Immundisolibacter sp.: one gene and its partner. The protein of the gene in region 1 interacts with the protein of each later gene in a pairwise test. Links are inferred from orthologs where the notes say so. Each region holds a gene or a part of one and is shown on either strand. Other genes may lie near its edges. The genes, in order: lpdA and odhB.

Region 1 (9,492 bases):
TCCAGCCCCGCCGGCAGGGCGGCCAGGATGCGCTGCCGATAGGCCAGCGCCGCCTCGACCGTGCTCAGCGGCGGGCGCAGGTTGGGCATCACCACCGCGCGCGCGAAGCGCCGCGCCGTATCACCGAGCACCGCCGCCAGCGCCGGCCCGTCGCGCAGGTGCAGGTGGCAGTCGTCGGGGCGGGTCAGGGTCAGCGTGTCCATGGCGCGGCGGGTGATGAAACGGCGCGCCATTATCCGGCCAGCCGGCGCCGGCTGCGCGCCGGTGGTGACGCGTGCGGGGCCCGCGGCAGGCAGGTCAGCGGCCCGCCATGGGCTGCTAAACTCAGCTCCCGGCGGGGCCACCCCCCGACCGGCGTTCGGGCCGCGGCAAACACAGGGCCGCCGGCCTGCTCCGGTTTCACCCAAACACGCGGAGATCCTGCATGAACAAACCGGAAGGCGGCCTGCCTGCGGTAGGCGGCCAGCTTGCGCACGATGAAGACCCGCTGGAAACCCGCGACTGGCTCGACGCCCTGCGCTCGCTGGCGCAGGTGGAAGGTGAGCCGCGCGCCCGCTTCATCCTGGAAACCCTGCAGGACGAGGCGCAGCGACTGGGCCTGAACCTGCCGCAGGGCCTGACCACGGCGTACCTGAATACCATCCCGACCGCGCACCAGCCGGCCTACCCGGGCGATCAGGAACTGGAAGGCCGCATCCGCGCCGCGCTGCGCTGGAACGCCATGGCCATGGTGACGCGCGCCAACCGCGAATCGACCGAGCTGGGCGGCCACATCGCCAGCTACGCCTCGCTGGCCACCATCTACGAGGTCGGCTTCAATCATTTCTTTCACGCGCCCGGCGAGGCCGGCGCCGGCGACCTGGTGTTCTTCCAGGGCCACACGTCGCCGGGCATGTACGCGCGGGCTTTCCTCGAAGGCCGCCTGAGCGAGCGCGACCTGGATCACTTCCGCCAGGAGCTGGCCGACGGCGGCGGCCTGTCGTCCTACCCGCACCCGTGGCTGATGCCGGAGTTCTGGAGCCTGCCGACGGTATCGATGGGCCTGGCATCCATGATGGCCATCTACCAGGCCCGCTTCATGGCCTATCTGGACGCCCGCGGCCTGGCGCCGATGGACGGCCGCAAGGTCTACGCCTTCCTGGGCGACGGCGAGATGGACGAGCCCGAATCCCGCGGCGCGTTGGCGGTGGCCGGGCGCGAGAAGCTCGACAACCTGATCTTCATCGTCAACTGCAACCTGCAGCGCCTGGACGGCCCGGTACGCGGCAACGGCAAGATCATCCAGGAGCTGGAAGGCGAGTTCCGCGGCAACGGCTGGAACGTGATCAAGGTGATCTGGGGCTCGGAGTGGGACGACCTGCTCGGCCGCGACCGCAGTGGCCTGCTGCGCCAACGCATGGAGGAAGCCCTCGACGGTGAGTACCAGGCCTACAAGGCCCGCGGCGGCAAGTACACGCGCGAGCGCTTCTTCGGCAAGTACCCGGAGCTGCTGCGCCTGGTCGAGCATCTGTCGGACGACGACATCTACCGCCTGCGCCGCGGCGGCAACGACCCGCTGAAGATCTACGCCGCCTTCGACGCCGCCGTGCGCCACCGCGGCCAGCCGACGGTGATCCTGTTCAAGACCGTCAAGGGCTACGGCATGGGCACCGCCGGCGAAGGTCAGAACATCACCCACCAGCAGAAGAAGATGACCGACGAGCAGGTGCGCGCCTTTCGCGACCGCTTCCGGGTGCCGATTCCGGACGACCAGCTGGCGTCCATCCCCTACTACAAGCCGGCCGAAGACAGCCCCGAAATGCAGTACCTGCGCGCCCGGCGCGAGGCGCTGGGCGGCTACCTGCCGGCGCGCCGCGCGCAGGCGCCGCGCCTGACCATCCCCGGCCTGCCCGCCTTCGAGAAACTGCTGGAAGGCACCGGCGAGCGCGAAATCTCGACCACCATGGCCTTCGTGCGCATCCTGACGCAGCTGACCAAGGACCCGAACATCGGCCAGCACCTGGTGCCGATCGTGCCGGACGAGGCGCGCACCTTCGGCATGGAGGGCCTGTTCCGCCAGCTGGGCATCTATTCCCCGGAAGGCCAGCTGTACGAACCCGAAGACGCCGGCCACTTCATGTTCTATCGCGAAGACAAGAAGGGCCAGATCCTGGAGGAAGGCATCAACGAGGCCGGCGCCTTCTGCTCCTGGATCGCCGCCGGCACCTCCTACGCCATGCACGGCGTGTCGATGATCCCCTTCTACATCTTCTATTCGATGTTCGGCTTCCAGCGCGTCGGCGATTTCGCCTGGGCGGCCGGCGACATGCGCACGCGCGGCTTCCTGATCGGCGGCACGGCCGGGCGCACCACGCTGGCTGGCGAGGGCCTGCAGCACCAGGACGGCCACAGCCACCTGCTGGCGGCCACCATCCCCAACTGCGTGGCCTACGACCCGGCCTACATGTACGAACTGGCGGTCATCATCCAGGACGGCATGCGGCGCATGTACGAGGCCGACGAGAGCGTCTACTACTACATCACCGTCGAGAACGAGAACTACGCCCACCCGCCGATGCCCGATGGCGTGACCGAGGGCATCCTGCGCGGCCTGTATCGCCTGCCGGGGACTGCGGCCAAGAAAACCCGCGCCAAGGCCACGCCGCGCGTGCAGCTGCTCAGCAGCGGCGCCATCCTGCGCGAGGCCCTGGCGGCCGCCGACATCCTGAGCAAGGACTTTGGCGTGCAGGCCGACGTATGGAGCGCCACCAGCTTCAACGAGCTGCGCCGCGACGGCCTGTCGGTGCAGCGCTGGAACCGCCTGCATCCCACCGCCAAGCCGCGCAAGAGCTACGTCGAGCAGTGCCTGGACGGCAGCGACGGGCCGGTCATCGCCGCCACCGACTACATGCAGGCCTACGCCGACCAGATCCGGCCCTGGGTGCGTGGCCGCTACGAGGTGCTGGGCACCGACGGCTTCGGGCGCAGCGACACGCGCCGGCGACTGCGCCAGTTCTTCGAGGTCAGCCGCGAGCACATCGCCTACGCGGCGCTCAAGGCCCTGGCCGACGAGGGCACGCTCCCGGTCAAAACCGTGGCCGACGCTGCCGGCAAGCTGGGCATCGACCCCGAGCGGCCCGACCCGGCCACCGTCTGAGACGCACGGAGCACAACAACAAATGCAACAGAACCTCATCGTGCCGGGACTGGCCGAGAACGTGCACGAGGCCGACGTGGCCGAGGTGTCCGTCAAGCCCGGCGACACGATCCGCGAAGGCGACATCATCCTGACGCTGGAAACCGACAAGGCGGCCATGGAACTGCCGGCCGAGTTCGGCGGCAAGGTGACCGCCGTGCGCGTGAAGGCCGGCGACCGGGTCAAGGAAGGCGATGTCATCGCCGTGCTGGAAACCACAGCCAGCGCCACGCCGCCGCCAAAGGAAGCCGCCGCCCCCGAACCGGCATCGGCGCCCAAAGCCGCCTCCGCCCCTGCCGCCGAAGCGTCACCCGAGCCAGCAGCCGCTGCGGCGCCCGCGGCTGCGCCGGCGTCTCCAGCGGCCAGCACGCCCACCGTGCAACCGGTCACCTGCCCGGACCTTGGCGACGGCAAGGCCGCCGACGTGATCGAGCTGGCCGTGAAACCCGGCGACACGGTGGCCGAGGGCGACGCCCTCCTCACGGTGGAGACCGAGAAGGCCGCCACCGAACTGCCGGCGCCGTTCGCCGGCACGGTGCGCGAACTGAAGGTCAAGGTCGGCGACAAACTGAAAACCGGCGACCTGGTGGCCATGATCGAAACGGCGGCGCAGGCACCCGCCGCGGCACCGGAACCCGTACCGGAGGCGGCATCACCGCCGGGCGCTGCACCTGCGCCCCTGGCGGCCAGTCCGGCGCCGCAGATCACTGCTGCGCCCCCACCCTCCGGCCAGCTGCCCCACGCCACGCCATCGGTACGCCGCTTCGCACGCGAACTGGGTGTCGATCTGGCCCAGGTCACCGGCAGCGGGCGCAAGGGCCGCATCACACAGGAAGACGTGCAGGCTTACGTCAAGTCCGTCCTGCAGGGCGGGGCGGCGGGAACTGCGAGCGGCGCCGGCCTGGCGCCGCTGCCGGCAATCGATTTTGCCCAGTGGGGCGAGGTCGAGACGGTGGCGCTCAGCCGCATCCGCCAGCTGACCGGCGAGAATCTGGGCCGTTCCTGGCCGCAGGTGCCGCAGGTCACGCAGCACGACGAGGCCGACATCACGGACCTGGAAGCCTTCCGCAAGGCGCGCGGCAAGGACGCCGAGGCCCGCGGCACCAAGCTGACCGTGGTGGCGCTGCTGCTGAAGGCCTGTGCGGGGGCGCTGAAAGTCTTCCCGGACTTCAACGCCAGCCTGGCGGCCGACGGCAAGTCGCTGATCGTCAAGCGCTACGTCCACATCGGCGTGGCCGTGGACACGCCCAATGGCCTGGTGGTGCCGGTGATTCGCGACGTGGACCGCAAGGGCATCATCGACCTGGCGGCGGAACTCGCGGACCTGAGCGCCCGCGCCCGCGAGCGCAAGCTCAAATCCGACGAGATGCGCGGCGGCAGCTTCACCATCTCCAGCCTGGGCGGCATCGGCGGCACCGCCTTCACGCCGATCGTCAACTGGCCGGAAGTGGCCATCCTGGGCGTGTCGCGTTCGTCCATGAAACCAGTCTGGGACGGCACCGCCTTCGTGCCGCGCCTGATGCTGCCGCTGTCGCTGTCCTACGACCACCGCGTCATCGACGGCGCCGCCGGGGCACGCTTCACCCGCCATCTGGCCGGCCTGCTGGAAGACCTGCGTGGCCTTCTGCTCTGAGATCCAACCCGCGCGGAGCGCCCATTCATGAGTAATTCCATCCGCACCCAACTGGTGGTGCTCGGTGCCGGTCCCGGCGGCTACAGCGCCGCCTTCCGGGCGGCCGATCTTGGCCTGCAGGTGGTACTGGTCGAGCGCGAGCAGCGCCTGGGCGGCGTGTGCCTGAACGTCGGCTGCATCCCGTCGAAGGCCCTGCTGCACGTGGCCAAGGTGATCGACGAGGCGGCCCACACGCCCGGCGTCGCCTTCGGCAAGCCCAAGATCGACCTGGACGGCGTTCGTGGCCAGAAGGACAAGGTCGTCAAGCGCCTGACCGATGGCCTCAGCGGCCTGGCGCGCCAGCGCAAGGTGCAGGTGGTGCGTGGCGCGGCGAAATTCACGGCCGCCCATACCCTGCGCGTCGAAGGCCCGGACGGGCCGGTCGACGTCCAATTCGAGCACGCCATTGTCGCCACCGGCTCGACGCCGGTGCGCATCCCCGGCCTGCCGGACGACCCGCGCGTCATGGACTCCACCGGCGCGCTGGCGCTGGCGGACATCCCCGGCAAGCTGCTGGTGATCGGCGGCGGTTACATCGGCCTCGAGATGGCTACCGTGTACCGGGCGCTGGGCAGTGCGGTCAGCGTGGTCGAGTTCATGGACACGCTGCTGCCGGGCGCCGATGCGGACCTGGTCAAGCCGCTGGCCAAAAAGCTGGCCGGGGAGTTCGCCGACATTCGCCTCAAGACCAAGGTCACTGGCATCGAGGCCAAGAAAGACGGCCTGCATGTGAGCTTCGAAGGCCCGGACGGCAAGGAGGTCAAGACCTACGACCGCGCCCTGGTGGCCGTCGGCCGGCGCCCGAACGGCAAGGAGCTGGGCCTGGAGGCGCTGGGCGTGGCGGTGACCGAGCGCGGCTTCATCGAGGTCGATGCCCAGCGCCGCACCGGCGTGGCGCACATTTTTGCCATTGGTGACGTGGCCGGCGAGCCAATGCTGGCGCACAAGGCCGCCCACGAGGGCAAGGTGGCGGCGGAAGTCATCGCCGGCCACAAGGCGGCGTTTGCGCCGCTGGCGATCCCGGCGGTGGTGTTCACCGATCCGGAGATCGCCTGGGCCGGCCTGACCGAACAGCAGGCCAAGAAGGACGGTATCGCCTATGAGAAGGCGGTGTTTCCGTGGGCCGCCAACGGCCGCAGCCTGACACTCGGCCGCGACGAAGGATTGACCAAGATCCTGTTCGACCCGACCAGCCGCCGGGTGCTGGGCGTCGGCATCGTCGGCCCCGGCGCCGGTGACCTGATCGCCGAAGGCGTGCTGGCCATCGAAATGGGCGCCGATGCCCAGGACCTTGCCCTGACCATCCACGCCCATCCGACGCTGTCGGAAACCGTCGGCATGGCGGCCGAGGTCTTCGACGGCAGCGTCACGGACATCATCGCGCCCAAGCGCTGAGGTGCGCCTTTGCGGCGCACCTCGGGCGAAACCACAACGCGATCAAGCCGCCCCGCTCACTGCACGTCGATGGTCACGCTGCGCGCCGGCCCGGGCTCGACCTTGGGCAGTTCCACCCGCAGCACGCCATTGCGGTAGCTGGCCTTGGCCTGATCGGCCCTGACCGGCGCCGGTAGCGGCACGACCCGGCGAAACGCACCGTAGGCGCACTGAATGGTGCGCCAGCGACCGTCGCTGCTGTCGCGCTCGAAGCGCTTCTCGCCGCTGACGACCAGCGCGTCGTCCACCACCTCGATCTTGAAGTCGTCCTTGTCGAGGCCGGGAATTTCCAGGCGCGCCACCAGGCGCCTGTCGTCTTCCAGCAGGTCGACACCGAGCATGGACCAGGACAGGCCCGGCACCCACAGCTCGTCATCGATGCTGGACGATTCCGGCAGATTGGTCGTGTCGCCGGGTTTGAAGCGGGTCAACGCCCCGGACGCCGAACGGCGCAATTGCCGCCAGCCTTCGGAAACGTTGGACCACCACGACTCGACGTTTTCCTTCAGGTTGTTGATGTCCATCGTTGGGTCTCCTGATCACGCCAGCGGCGAGCGGCCGACCTCGTGCCGGCCGCTCGCCAGAACCCGACCGCCGGCCTGCGGCGCCGGGTGATGTTTGCCCGAACCGTCGAAAAGCGCTCTCAACGGCCCGAGCCGGCTCGACATCCCGTCACGCGGCCTGCACGCTGATGCGCCGCGGCTGTGCGTGTTCGGCCTTGGGGATACGCAGCGTCAGCACGCCGTCACGCAGCTCGGCGGTGATTTTCTCGCTGTCGAGTTCGCGCGACAGGTTGAACACGCGCCGATAGCGTGGCAGCGTGATCTCGGCGTGCGTACCCTCGAGTCCCTCCTTCATCGGCAGCTGCATTTCGCCTTCGATGCACAGCTGGTCGCCCTCGACGCGAATGTCGAGCCGGTCGCGCGGCACGCCCGGCAGGTCGGCATACAAGGTGATGCCGCTGGCGTCCTCGATCACGTCCGCCGGCGGCGGCAAGGCCGGTTCCGGCTGTTTGGCAGCTTCGTTTTGCACGATGTCCTGGCTCATGATGGTGTCCTCCGGTCGATCACTGGATGTTGATGCGGCGCGGCAGTGCAGAATCCTTGCGCTGCGCGCTTATGTGCAGCACGCCGTCGCGGTAGGTGGCCGTTACGGAGGCCGGGTCGATGCTGTCCGGCAGGCTCACCACCCGGTGGAAGCGTCCGGCAAAGCGCTCGCCCAGGTGCACGGTGGCCTTCTCCGGCACCTGCGGGGCCTTGCGTTCGCCGCTGATGGTGAGCACGCCTTTCTCGATCTGCACATCGAGGGCGGCCGGATCCACGCCGGGCGCGAAGGCAAAAATTTCCACCGAGTTGGGCGTGGAGCCGATGTTGAGTGTCGGAAAGCCTGCGCCCAGGCCGCGGATGCTCGGAGACAGCTCGAAAGCCTGGTCGAGCTCGCGGCGCAAACGGTCGAATTCCGCGAACAGATTGCGCGAGAACGGGGGTCTGTAAATTGCCATGGTGGTCCTCCTGGTGTACGGGTCGGTCCGACGACCGCCCTGCAAGTTGAACGCAAGCAAAAGATCGGTGCCACCGTGACTGCTTTCAAGAGCTCGCACAGGGTTGTGGGTAGGCTGTCGCTGCCCTTGAGTCCGGCGCCGCGCAGCCCTATTTTCCAAACCCCGGTCAACGGCTAGCACTGCCAAGGAGTGCCCATGGAGTTTCGGGACTACTACCAGATTCTCGGCGTGCCGCGTGACGCGACTGCCGACGCCATCAAGCGCGCCTTTCGCAAGCTGGCGCGCAAGTACCACCCGGACGTGTCCAAGGAACCGGACGCCGAGCAGCACATGAAGGAGGTCAACGAGGCCTACGCGGTACTGTCGGACCCCGAAAAACGCGCCGCCTATGACCAGCTCGGACCCGGCCATCGGCCCGGCGAGGAATTTCGCCCGCCGCCGGGATGGGATGCCGGGTTCGAGTTCTCGGGCGGCGGCTTCTCGCCGCATGAGGCGGCCGATTTCTCCGATTTCTTTACCGAGCTGTTCGGGCACATGGGCGCACGCCCGCGTCGCGCCGCGCATGGGCGTGGCCAGGACCATTACGCCAAGATCTACCTTGACCTCCAGGACGCCTTCACCGGCGCCACACGCGACATCACGCTACGCGTGCCGACGGTCGATAAACAAACCGGCCGCCTGAGCATGGTGCAGCGCACGCTGCGCGTGACCATTCCCAGGGGCGTGCGCGAAGGTCAGCTGATTCGCCTGGCCGGACAGGGATATCCGGGCGCCGGCAGCGGTGCGGCCGGCGATCTGCTGCTCGAAGTACACCTCAAGCCCGACGAGCGCTATCGCGTCGAGGGCCGCGATCTGAGCATGACCTTGCCGGTGGCGCCGTGGGAGGCCGCACTGGGCGCGGTGATCGCGGTGCCGCTGCCGGTGGGCGAGGTCAAGGTACGCATTCCGGCGGGCGCACAAAGCGGTACCGAGCTGCGCGTGCGCGGCAGGGGCCTGCCGGGCGATCCGCCAGGCGATCTGCTGCTGCACGTGCGGGTGGTGTTGCCGCCGGCGGACACGCCACGGGCACGGGAACTCTATGCAACGATGGCACGGGAATTGGCTTTCGATCCACGTCGCAGGAACTGAACGGCGATGAACCAGAAAGAAGCACTGATCGGCACCCTGCTCGACGAATCGTGGCTGACGCTGGAGCAGCTGGCGGCCGCCTGCGCGGCCGACGTCGAGTGGCTGCAGCAACACCTGGAGGCTGGCCTGCTGCCGCAGGCGCGGTCGCTCGGCGGGGTCTGGCGGTTCTCGTCGGCCACCCTGCGCCGGGCGCGCCGGCTGCGGCAGATCGAGCGGGATTTCGATGCGGCGCCGGAACTGGCCGGCCTGGTCGGTGACCTCATCGAGGAGATCGAGCGCCTGCGCGCGCGCCTGGCCCTGTACGGCCTGGGCTGAACCGCCAGCGGCCCGTGGATGATCAGCGCGCCATCGGGCGGGCCCGCGCAGCGGAGCTGACACGCCGCTGCGGGCGCGCTATGCGGCTGTCAGTCCTGCTCGGCTGCCTGCTGCTGGGCACCTGGCACTCGCCCGGCGTGGCTGCCTGGCAGGGCGAGCAGCGCACGATCACGCCACGCGGCGCGCTCGGTGCGGACGAGCGTGCCGTCATCGAGCTGTTCGAGCGCACCCGCGACTCGGTGGTCTACATCAGCACCGCCGAGCTGG
Region 2 (9,386 bases), 120 kb from region 1 along the record:
GGTCGTGTTCCTGGCCCTGGCGGCGTTGTATGAGAGCTGGTCGGTACCGTTCGCCGTCATGCTGGTGGTACCGCTGGGTCTGCTGGGTGCCGTGCTGGCGGCTCTGCTGCGCGGGCTCAACAACGACGTGTTCTTCCAGGTTGGGCTGCTGACCACGATGGGCCTGACGTCCAAGAACGCCATCCTGATCGTGGAATTCGCGCACGACCTGCACACGCACCAGGGCAAGCCCTTGATCGATGCGGTCCTGGAGGCCGCGCGCATCCGTCTGCGGCCGATCCTGATGACCTCGATGGCGTTCGTGCTCGGCGTGATGCCGCTGGCCATCGCCACCGGCGCGGGCGCGGCCTCGCGCATCGCCATCGGCACCGGCGTGATCGGCGGCATGGCCACGGCACTGTTCCTGGCTACTTTCTTCATTCCGCTGTTCTACGTCGCGGTGCGCAGGCTGTTTGGCCGCAACCGGCCCCGGCGCCTGCCGACTCCGCAAACCGGCGTGTGAGCGAAACACCCAGGTAGGCGCTGAGAAATCCATCCCGGATTTCTCGGCGCCTACCTCTTGGAAAACTGGGTCGCGCAGCTTCGCTGCGCGACAATCGCCAGGCACGGCCGGGCTCCTACTACAAGCCGCTGATTTTGGCAGCGCATCCCTGCGTTTCCCTGGTCCGGCGCGCTAAAAAAAACGCCGCGACAGGCGCGGCGTTTTGATATGGGGGTCGGCCCGGGCTGCGGCCCGGCCGTCGCTCACATCCCCAGAGCCTTCTTGACCATGACGCCCAGGTTCGCCGGCGAACGGGCGATATGCACACCGGCGCGCTCCATGGCGCGGAACTTGTCCTCGGCCGTGCCCTTGCCGCCGGCAATGATGGCGCCGGCATGGCCCATGCGTTTGCCGGCCGGCGCGGTGGCGCCGGCGATGAAGCCAACCACCGGCTTTTTGACTTCCGACGCGATGTACTCGGCCGCCTCTTCCTCGGCGCTGCCGCCGATCTCGCCGACCATGACGATGCACTCGGTCTGCGGATCGTCCTTGAACAGGCGCAGCGCATCGATGAAGCTGGTGCCCGGAATCGGATCGCCGCCGATGCCGATGCAGGTGGACTGACCGGCGCCGATGGCCGTGGTCTGGGCCACCGCCTCGTAGGTCAGCGTGCCGGAACGCGACACGATGCCGACCTTGCCCGGCAGGTGAATATCACCGGGCATGATGCCGATCTTGCACGCGCCCGGCGTGATGACGCCGGGACAGTTGGGACCGATCAGGCGCGAGGCCGAACGGTCCACCACCATCTTGACCTGCAGCATGTCCAGCGTGGGCACGCCCTCGGTGATGCACACGATCAGCGGCACGCCGGCGTCGACAGCCTCCAGGATCGAGTCCTTGCAGAAGGCCGCCGGCACATAGATGACGCTGGCATCGGCGCCGGTCTGCTGCACCGCGTCGCGCACCGTGTCGAACACCGGCAGACCCAGATGCTCCGTGCCGCCCTTGCCCGGCGTCACGCCACCGACCATGCGCGTGCCGTAGGCGATGGCCTGCTCGGAATGGAACGTACCCTGCTTGCCGGTGAAACCCTGGCAGATGACCTTGGTGTCCTTGTTGACCAGCACGCTCATGCCACGCTCTCCACTGCCTTGACGACTTTCTGCGCGGCATCGGTAAGGCCGTCCGCGGGGATGATGTTAAGACCGCTGTCGGTCAGCTTGCGGCTGCCCAGATCGGCATTGTTGCCGGCCAGGCGCACCACCACCGGCACCTTGACGCCGACCTCCTTGACCGCGGCGATGATGCCGTCGGCGATCAGGTCGCAGCGCACGATGCCGCCGAAGATGTTCACCAGCACGCCCTTCACGTTCTGGTCGGCGAGGATGATCTTGAACGCCTCGGTCACCCGCGCCGCCGTGGCGGTGCCGCCGACATCCAGGAAGTTGGCCGGGTTGCCGCCATGCAGCTTGATGATGTCCATGGTGGCCATGGCCAGACCCGCGCCGTTGACCATGCAGCCGATGTTGCCGTCCAGCGCCACGTAGCTGATGTCGTGCTCGCGGGCGCGGTTTTCCTTCTCGTCCTCCTGCGAGGCGTCGCGCATGGCAGACAGGCGCGGCTGGCGGTACAGGGCGTTGTCGTCGATGTTGATCTTGCCGTCCAGGCACACCAGGCGGCCATCGCCGGTCACCACCAGCGGATTGACCTCCAACAGCGACAGGTCGCATTCCACGAACATGCGCGCCAGTCCCGTCATCAGCGTGGTGAACTGCTTGATCTGGTCGCCGGTCAGGCCCAGCCCGAAGGCGATCTGGCGACACTGGTAGGGCTGCAGGCCGACGATGGGGTTCACGGCGGTGGTCAGGATCTTCTCGGGCGTCTCGGCGGCGACCTTCTCGATCTCGACTCCGCCCTCGGTGGAAGCCATGAACACCACCCGCTGGCTGGCCCGGTCGACCACGGCGCCCAAGTACAACTCGCGGGCAATCTGGCTGACTTCCTCGACCAGCACACTGTTCACCGGCTGGCCTTCGGCCGTGGTCTGGTAGGTGACCAGGCGCGTGCCGAGCATGGCCTCGGCAACCTGCGCCACCGCATCCGGGCTGTCCACCAGCTTCACGCCACCGGCCTTGCCGCGGCCACCGGCGTGAACTTGTGCCTTGACTACCCAGCGACTGCCGGGCACGCGGCCGGCCGCAGCCTTGGCAGCCTTGGGGCTGTCGGCGACTTCACCGCGCGGCGCGGCGATGCCGTAATCGGCAAACAGTTGTTTTGCCTGGTATTCGTGCAGATTCATGGATGTGATCTTTCCCTATGACTGAAGGGACGGCGCCCGGCCGCCTAACGGCCTGCCCGCTCCACGTTGCAGGTATGTCATCGACCTGAAGACCCGGATGCAAGCCCCACTGCCTGCGCCGTCTCAGATATGTATCGCCCGCCGGTGGGCCGCGAGGGCCGCCTCATGCAGCACTTCCGACAGGGTCGGGTGGGCATGCACGATGCGCGCGATGTCCTCGGCACTGGCGCAGAACTCCATCGCCACCACCGCCTCGGCAATCAGCTCCGAGGCGTGTGGGCCGATGATGTGTACGCCCAGCACGCGGTCGGTTTCGGCATGGGCAAGCAGCTTCACCTGCCCCTGCGCGGCCTCCATGGCGCGCGCCCGACCGTTCGCCTGGAACGGAAAAACACCCGTCACATAGGGCACGCCCTCGGCCTTGAGGGCCTGCTCGGTGCGACCGACCCAGGCGATTTCCGGCCAAGTGTAAATGATCCACGGGATGGTCCCGTAATCGACGTGGCAGTGCTGGCCGGCGATACCCTCGGCAACGGCAATCCCGTCCTCGGACGCGCGGTGCGCCAGCATCGGCCCGCGCACCACATCACCGATGGCGTAGACCCCGGCGGCACTGGTCTGAAAGCGCCCATCGACGGGAATGAAGCCGCGCTCGTCGCGGCTCACGCCAGCGGCGTCCAGGCCCAGATCATCCGTTACCGGCTGGCGACCAACCGCAACGATCAGCCGGTCGAACTGTGCCTGCTGCGCGCCGGCGGCGTCCTCGAAATCGACCGCAACCTGCCCGGCTGCGACCTGTGCGCCGGTCACCTTGGCGCCCAGCCGAATGTCCAGCCCCTGGGCAGTGAATTCCTTGCGTGCAATTGCCGCGATGGCACGATCCGCAGCCGGCAGGAATTCCGGCAGCGCCTCCAGCAAGGTCACCTGGCTGCCCAGGCGCGACCACACGCTGCCCAGTTCCAGACCGATCACGCCCGCGCCGATGATGCCCAGGCGCGCCGGCACGGCCGTGAAGTCGAGCGCCCCCGCCGAATCGACGATGTGTTCGCCATCGACCGGTGCCACGCTCAGCGGCGTCGGCCGCGAGCCGGTCGCGATCAGGATGTGCTGCGCGGCAACGGTTTGCACCGCGCCATCGGTGGCCGTCACCTGCACCTGGCCATCGCCCAGCAGGCGCGCCGTGCCCTGCAGCCAGGCAATGCCGTTTTTCGTGAAGAGACCCTTGATGCCGCCGGTGAACTGGGCGACGATCCTGTCCTTGCGGGCCACCATGGCGGCCGGGTCGATGCTGACCTCGCCCACGGTGATGCCATGCGCGCCAAGGCCGTGCCGGGCGCGGTGGTACTGCTCGGACGATTCGAGCAGCGCCTTGGACGGGATGCAGCCCACGTTCAGGCAGGTACCGCCCAGGGCCGGCTTGCCGTCCTTGCCGATCCAGCGCTCCACGCAGGCCACGCGCATGCCCAGCTGGGCGGCGCGAATGGCCGCCACGTAGCCGCCCGGCCCGGCGCCGATTACCAACAGATCGTAGCGGTCCATGCTCAAAGCCCCAGCAGCAGGCGGGCCGGGTCTTCCAGCGACTGCTTGATGGCGACCAGGAACTGCACCGCCTCGCGTCCGTCGATCAGGCGGTGATCGTAGGACAGGGCCAGGTACATGATCGGCCGCACCACCACCTGACCGTGCTCCACCACCGGCCGCTCGACGATGTTGTGCATGCCAAGGATGGCGCTTTGCGGCGGGTTCAGGATCGGCGTCGACAGCATGGAGCCGAAGATGCCGCCGTTGGTGATCGAGAAGGTGCCGCCGGACAGTTCCTCCAGCGTCAGCTTGTTCTCGCCGGCGCGGCGGCCGAAATCGGCGATAGCTTTCTCGATGTCGGCAAACGACATCTGCCCGGCATCGCGCAGGGTCGGCACCACCAACCCGCGCGGGCTGCTGACGGCGATGCCGATGTCGAAATAGCCGTGATAAACAACATCGCTGCCGTCGATGGAAGCATTGACCAGCGGGAACTTCCTGAGCGCCTCGACGGCGGCCCTGACGAAGAACGACATGAAACCGAGCTTCACGCCGTGGATCTTCTCGAAAGCCTCTCGGTGACGGGCGCGCAGGTCCATCACCGGCTGCATGTTGACTTCGTTGAAGGTGGTCAGGATGGCGGCGGTGCGCTGCGCCTCGACCAGCCGCTCGGCAATGCGCTGGCGGATGCGCGTCATTGGCACGCGCTGCTCGGGGCGTTCTGCGGCCGGCTGCGCCGCCAACTCGGTAGTCGCTGTGGGCGCCCGCTGCGCCACCGCCGCGAGCACGTCTTCCTTGATCACCCGACCGTCGCGGCCGCTGCCGCTGAGCGTCGCCGTCTCCACACCCTGCTCCACCGCCAGCTTGCGCGCCGCCGGGCTGGCTGCCGCACTGCCCGCGGCGGGCCGGATCTCGGCCACCGGCTGCGGCTGCGGTGCCATGTCCGGCGCAGCAGCCACCGCGCCGGCAATCGGCGCCGTGGCGCTGGTGTCCAAGGTCGCCAGCAGCTCGCCGGAATGCACCGTGGCGCCACCGGGCTGGTGAATGGCGGTCAGCACGCCGTCGGCCGGCGCCACCACTTCCAGCACCACCTTGTCGGTTTCGACGTCGATCAGGTTCTCGTCGCGTCGCACCGCGTCACCGGGCTGCTTGCGCCACTGCAGCAGCGTGGCTTCGGCGACGGATTCCGGCAGTACCGGCACCTTGATTTCGAGTTGCATGTCAGTCCCGGGTTGAATGAACCACTTTCAGGCGGATTTTTGTTTGCGGGCGGCAGCGGCTTGTGCCGGCGCCAGGGCGTCGTCGACCAGCGCCTGTTGCTGCGCCTGGTGCAGGGCATAGCTGCCGACCGCCGGCGCCGCCGAACGCGGTCGACCAACGTAGCGCAAGCGCTGGCCGGCGGCCAGCGCGTCGGTCAGCTTGTGGCGAATCTGGTACCAGGCGCCCTGGTTCTGCGGCTCTTCCTGCACCCACAGCACCTCGGCGGCGGTACCGTAATTTGCCAGCTCGGCCGTCAGGCGCGCCATTGGGAACGGATACAGCTGCTCCACGCGCACGATGGCGATGTCCTCGATTCCGCGCTCCTGGCGGGCCGCGTAAAGATCGAAATACACCTTGCCGCTGCACAGCAGCACGCGCCGCACCTGCGCCGGGTCGGGCCGCTGCGGGTCGCCGATCACCAGCTGGAACTCCCCGCCTGCAAGCTCGTCCAGCGTCGACACCGACAGCCGGTGCCGCAGCAGGCTCTTGGGCGTCATCACCACCAACGGGCGGCGGAAGCGGCGCAGCATCTGCCGGCGCAGCATGTGGAACATCTGCGCCGGCGTGGACGGCACGCATACCTGCATGTTCTGCTCGGCGCACAGCTGCATGAAGCGCTCCAGGCGCGCCGAGGAATGCTCCGGCCCCTGGCCCTCGTAGCCGTGCGGCAGCAGCAGCACCATGCCGCACAGGCGTTGCCACTTGGCCTCCGATGAGCTGATGAACTGGTCGATCACCACCTGCGCGCCGTTGGCGAAATCGCCGAACTGCGCCTCCCAGATCACCATCGTCTGCGGGTCGGCGCTGGCGTAGCCGTACTCGAAACCGAGCACGGCCTCCTCCGACAGCAGCGAATCGATGACCAGGAAACTGGGCTGGCCGGGCTGCAGGTGTTGCAGCGGCACGTGGCGCTGCGCCTGCTCCGGCGCGTCCAGGTCCTGGTTGTGCAGGACGGCATGGCGGTGCGAGAAGGTGCCGCGACCGCTGTCCTGACCGGACAGGCGCACCCGGTAGCCTTCCGTCAGCAGCGTGGCATAGGCCAGCGTCTCGGCGCAGCCCCAGTCCAGAGGCAGCGCGCCGGCCGTCATTTGCCTGCGATCGTCCAGCATCTTGGCCACCCGCGGGTGGACCTTGAAGCCGGCCGGAATCGTTGTCAGCTTCTCGCCGAGCCCGCGCAGGGTGTCCAGTGGCACGGCCGTTGATGCCGGTTCGGTCCACAGGGTATTCATGTACGGCGCCCAATCGATGGCCAGCAGCGGGCGCTGGTCGCTCATCGGCAGCGGCGCCACGCACTCGCCGCGGTCGAGCGCCTGCTGGTAGGCCTCGGCCAGGGCCTGTGCCTGGCCGCCGGCAAGCACGCCGGCACTTTCCAGGCGCCGCGCGTACAGCTCGCGCACGCTCGGGTGGCTGGCAATCTTCGCGTACATGCGCGGCTGGGTGATGGCCGGCTCGTCGGCCTCGTTGTGACCCTGCCGGCGGTAGCAGACCAGATCGATGACCACGTCGCTGCCGAAGGCAAGGCGAAAATCCAGCGCCAGCCGCGTCACGAACAGCAGCGCCTCCGGGTCGTCGCCGTTGACGTGGAACACCGGCGCCTGCGTCAGCCGGGCGATCTCGGTGCAGTAGTAGGTCGAGCGGGCATCGGCCGGGTTGCTGGTGGTGAAGCCGATCTGGTTGTTGATGACGATGTGCAGCGTGCCGCCGGTGGCGTAGCCGCGCGTCTTGGCCAGGTTCAGGGTCTCCATCACCACGCCCTGCCCGGCAAACGCGGCATCGCCGTGGATCAGCAGCGGAATCACCTGCTGGCGGGCCCAATCACCGCGGCGCTCCTGGCGCGCCCGCACCGAACCTTCGACCACCGGGTTGATGATTTCAAGATGCGAGGGGTTGAAGGCCAGCGTCAGGTGGATCGGTCCGCCCGGCGTGATCGGATCGGCCGAAAAGCCCTGGTGATACTTGACGTCGCCGGAGCCGATGACTTCGGCCTTGCCCTCGAACTCGGCGAACAGCTCCCGCGGCTGCTTGCCAAGGATATTGACCAGCACGTTCAGGCGGCCGCGGTGGGCCATGCCGATGACCAGTTCCTTGACGTCGGCCGACCCGGCCCGGCGCACGATTTCATCCAGCACCGGGATCAGGCCGTCACCGCCTTCCAGCGAGAAACGCTTCTGGCCGACGTAGCGACGATGCAGGTACCGCTCCAGCCCCTCGGCGGCGGTCAGCGCCTGCAGGATCTGCCGCTGCTCGGCCTCGTTCAGCACCGCGCGCCCGCGGCCGGCCTCGATGCGCTGACGCAGCCACTCGACCTGCGCCGAATCGGACTTGTAGGCGTACTCGAAGCCGATGGCGCCACAGTAGGTCGCCTCCAGCGCCGATAGCAGCTCGCGCAGCGGTGCACCGGTCGGCAGCGGGAAATTGCCGGCAGCGAACTGCAGGTCCAGATCGTCCTTCGTCAGGCCGTGGTAATCCAGGCTCAGGCTCGGCACCTCCATCGGTTCCTGCAACTGCAGCGGATCGGTGCGCGCCCGCAGGTGGCCGCGCTGGCGATATTCGTTGATCAGCTGCTGTACCGCGTTCTGCTTTTGCAGGCGCTGCAAGTCGCCGCTGGAGGCGGCCAGCTGCAGCGTCGCCGGGCGCGTGGCGCGCTCGCGAAACCGTGCCTGCACCGCCCCATGACTTGCACCGACCGGGGCGTTGCCCCAGGACTCGAACTCGCGCCGCCACGGCGTGGGGACGCTGGCCGGATCGGCCAGAAAATCCTCGTACAGCGCCTCGATGAAACCGACACTGCCGAAACCAAGACTGGAGCTGGCGTCCATCACAGATCCCATACCCGTTAGATTTGTGCCCGATTTTACGGCCAGCGGGCCCCGTATCTGAAACGCCTCCCATCCGGCAGGCCTTGCGGCCGGCCCGATCAGCCGCGCTCGAGAGCCTGCAGCGGCTCCAGCCGCGCCCGATGATGGCCCTGCGCGTGAATGCGCGCGGCATGTCTCAGATGGGTCAGGCGCAGCACCACGGCGGCCACCAGCGCAGTCAGCATCAGGTTGGGCGCCATCAGCCAGCCGAGCAGGGCGGCGCCCGCCGGCAACAGGCCCAACCAGACAGCGGCAGCGGTACCGATTAGCCCCACCCACTGCAGCGCGAGCGACCACAGGCCCAGGCGCGGCCAGAAGCGGTCGGCCTCCAGCGGCTGCGCCAGGGCCAGCAGCAAGGCCAGCAGCTGCGCGCCCACCACCACCGCCAGCACCGCCCGCGGCTGGCACAGGTCCGGCACAAAGCCGCCGTCCGGGGCGCGTTGGTCCGCTATAATCGCAGGCTCCGCCACGCCCGCCCTCCCGCCCATGTCCGAAGCACCCCGCAAACCCTGGGGCGGCCGTTTCGCCGAGCCCACCGACGCCTTTGTCGAGCGTTTCACCGCCTCGGTTGGCTTCGACCAGCGCCTGGCCCGCCACGACATTATGGGTTCCATCGCCCACGCCCGGATGCTGGGCCGGGTGGCGGTGTTGGGCGAGGCCGAAGTCACCGCCATCGTCGCCGGCCTGCAGGGCATCGGTGCCGATATCCAGGCGGGCCGTTTTCAGTGGCAGGTAGCGCTCGAAGACGTGCACATGAACATCGAGACGGCGCTGGTGGAGCGCATCGGCGAGGTCGGCAAGAAGCTGCACACCGGCCGCTCGCGCAACGACCAGGTGGCCACCGACGTGCGCCTGTGGCTGCGCGACGAGCTCGACGCCATCGACGGCCAGCTGCACGAGGTGCTGACCGTCCTGGTGGATTTGGCCGAACGCGAGGCCGACACCCTGATGCCGGGCTTCACGC

The links.
Region 2: the proteins of lpdA (region 1) and odhB interact in binary tests that used the Escherichia coli proteins (3 or more experiments, as listed by UniProt). The link is inferred for Immundisolibacter sp. from one-to-one orthologs.

Annotation. Positions count from the first base shown.
Region 1 is NZ_JACIZD010000002.1:243,059-252,550, forward strand. Bases 4,046-7,038 are described here. They hold lpdA (dihydrolipoyl dehydrogenase), read left to right. Parts: upstream 4,046-4,835; coding sequence 4,836-6,242; downstream 6,243-7,038. Other genes in these bases: aceF (dihydrolipoyllysine-residue acetyltransferase), read left to right, coding at 4,046-4,808; H5U26_RS04980 (Hsp20/alpha crystallin family protein), read right to left, coding at 6,299-6,805; H5U26_RS04985 (Hsp20/alpha crystallin family protein), read right to left, coding at 6,954-7,038. Also shown: pyrC (dihydroorotase), read right to left, coding at 1-203; aceE (pyruvate dehydrogenase (acetyl-transferring), homodimeric type), read left to right, coding at 425-3,136; more of aceF, read left to right, coding at 3,159-4,045; more of H5U26_RS04985, read right to left, coding at 7,039-7,328; H5U26_RS04990 (Hsp20/alpha crystallin family protein), read right to left, coding at 7,348-7,776; H5U26_RS04995 (DnaJ C-terminal domain-containing protein), read left to right, coding at 7,978-8,910; H5U26_RS05000 (hypothetical protein), read left to right, coding at 8,917-9,225; H5U26_RS05005 (trypsin-like peptidase domain-containing protein), read left to right, coding at 9,306-9,492. UniProt on the Escherichia coli protein: Lipoamide dehydrogenase is a component of the glycine cleavage system as well as of the alpha-ketoacid dehydrogenase complexes.
Region 2 is NZ_JACIZD010000002.1:121,547-130,932, forward strand. The notes cover bases 3,425-6,311. They hold odhB (2-oxoglutarate dehydrogenase complex dihydrolipoyllysine-residue succinyltransferase), read right to left. Parts: upstream 5,525-6,311; coding sequence 4,325-5,524; downstream 3,425-4,324. Other genes in these bases: lpdA (dihydrolipoyl dehydrogenase), read right to left, coding at 3,425-4,322; H5U26_RS04450 (2-oxoglutarate dehydrogenase E1 component), read right to left, coding at 5,552-6,311. Also shown: H5U26_RS04425 (efflux RND transporter permease subunit), read left to right, coding at 1-502; sucD (succinate--CoA ligase subunit alpha), read right to left, coding at 745-1,617; sucC (ADP-forming succinate--CoA ligase subunit beta), read right to left, coding at 1,614-2,783; more of lpdA, read right to left, coding at 2,907-3,424; more of H5U26_RS04450, read right to left, coding at 6,312-8,395; H5U26_RS04455 (hypothetical protein), read right to left, coding at 8,482-8,892; argH (argininosuccinate lyase), read left to right, coding at 8,909-9,386. UniProt on the Escherichia coli protein: E2 component of the 2-oxoglutarate dehydrogenase (OGDH) complex which catalyzes the second step in the conversion of 2-oxoglutarate to succinyl-CoA and CO(2).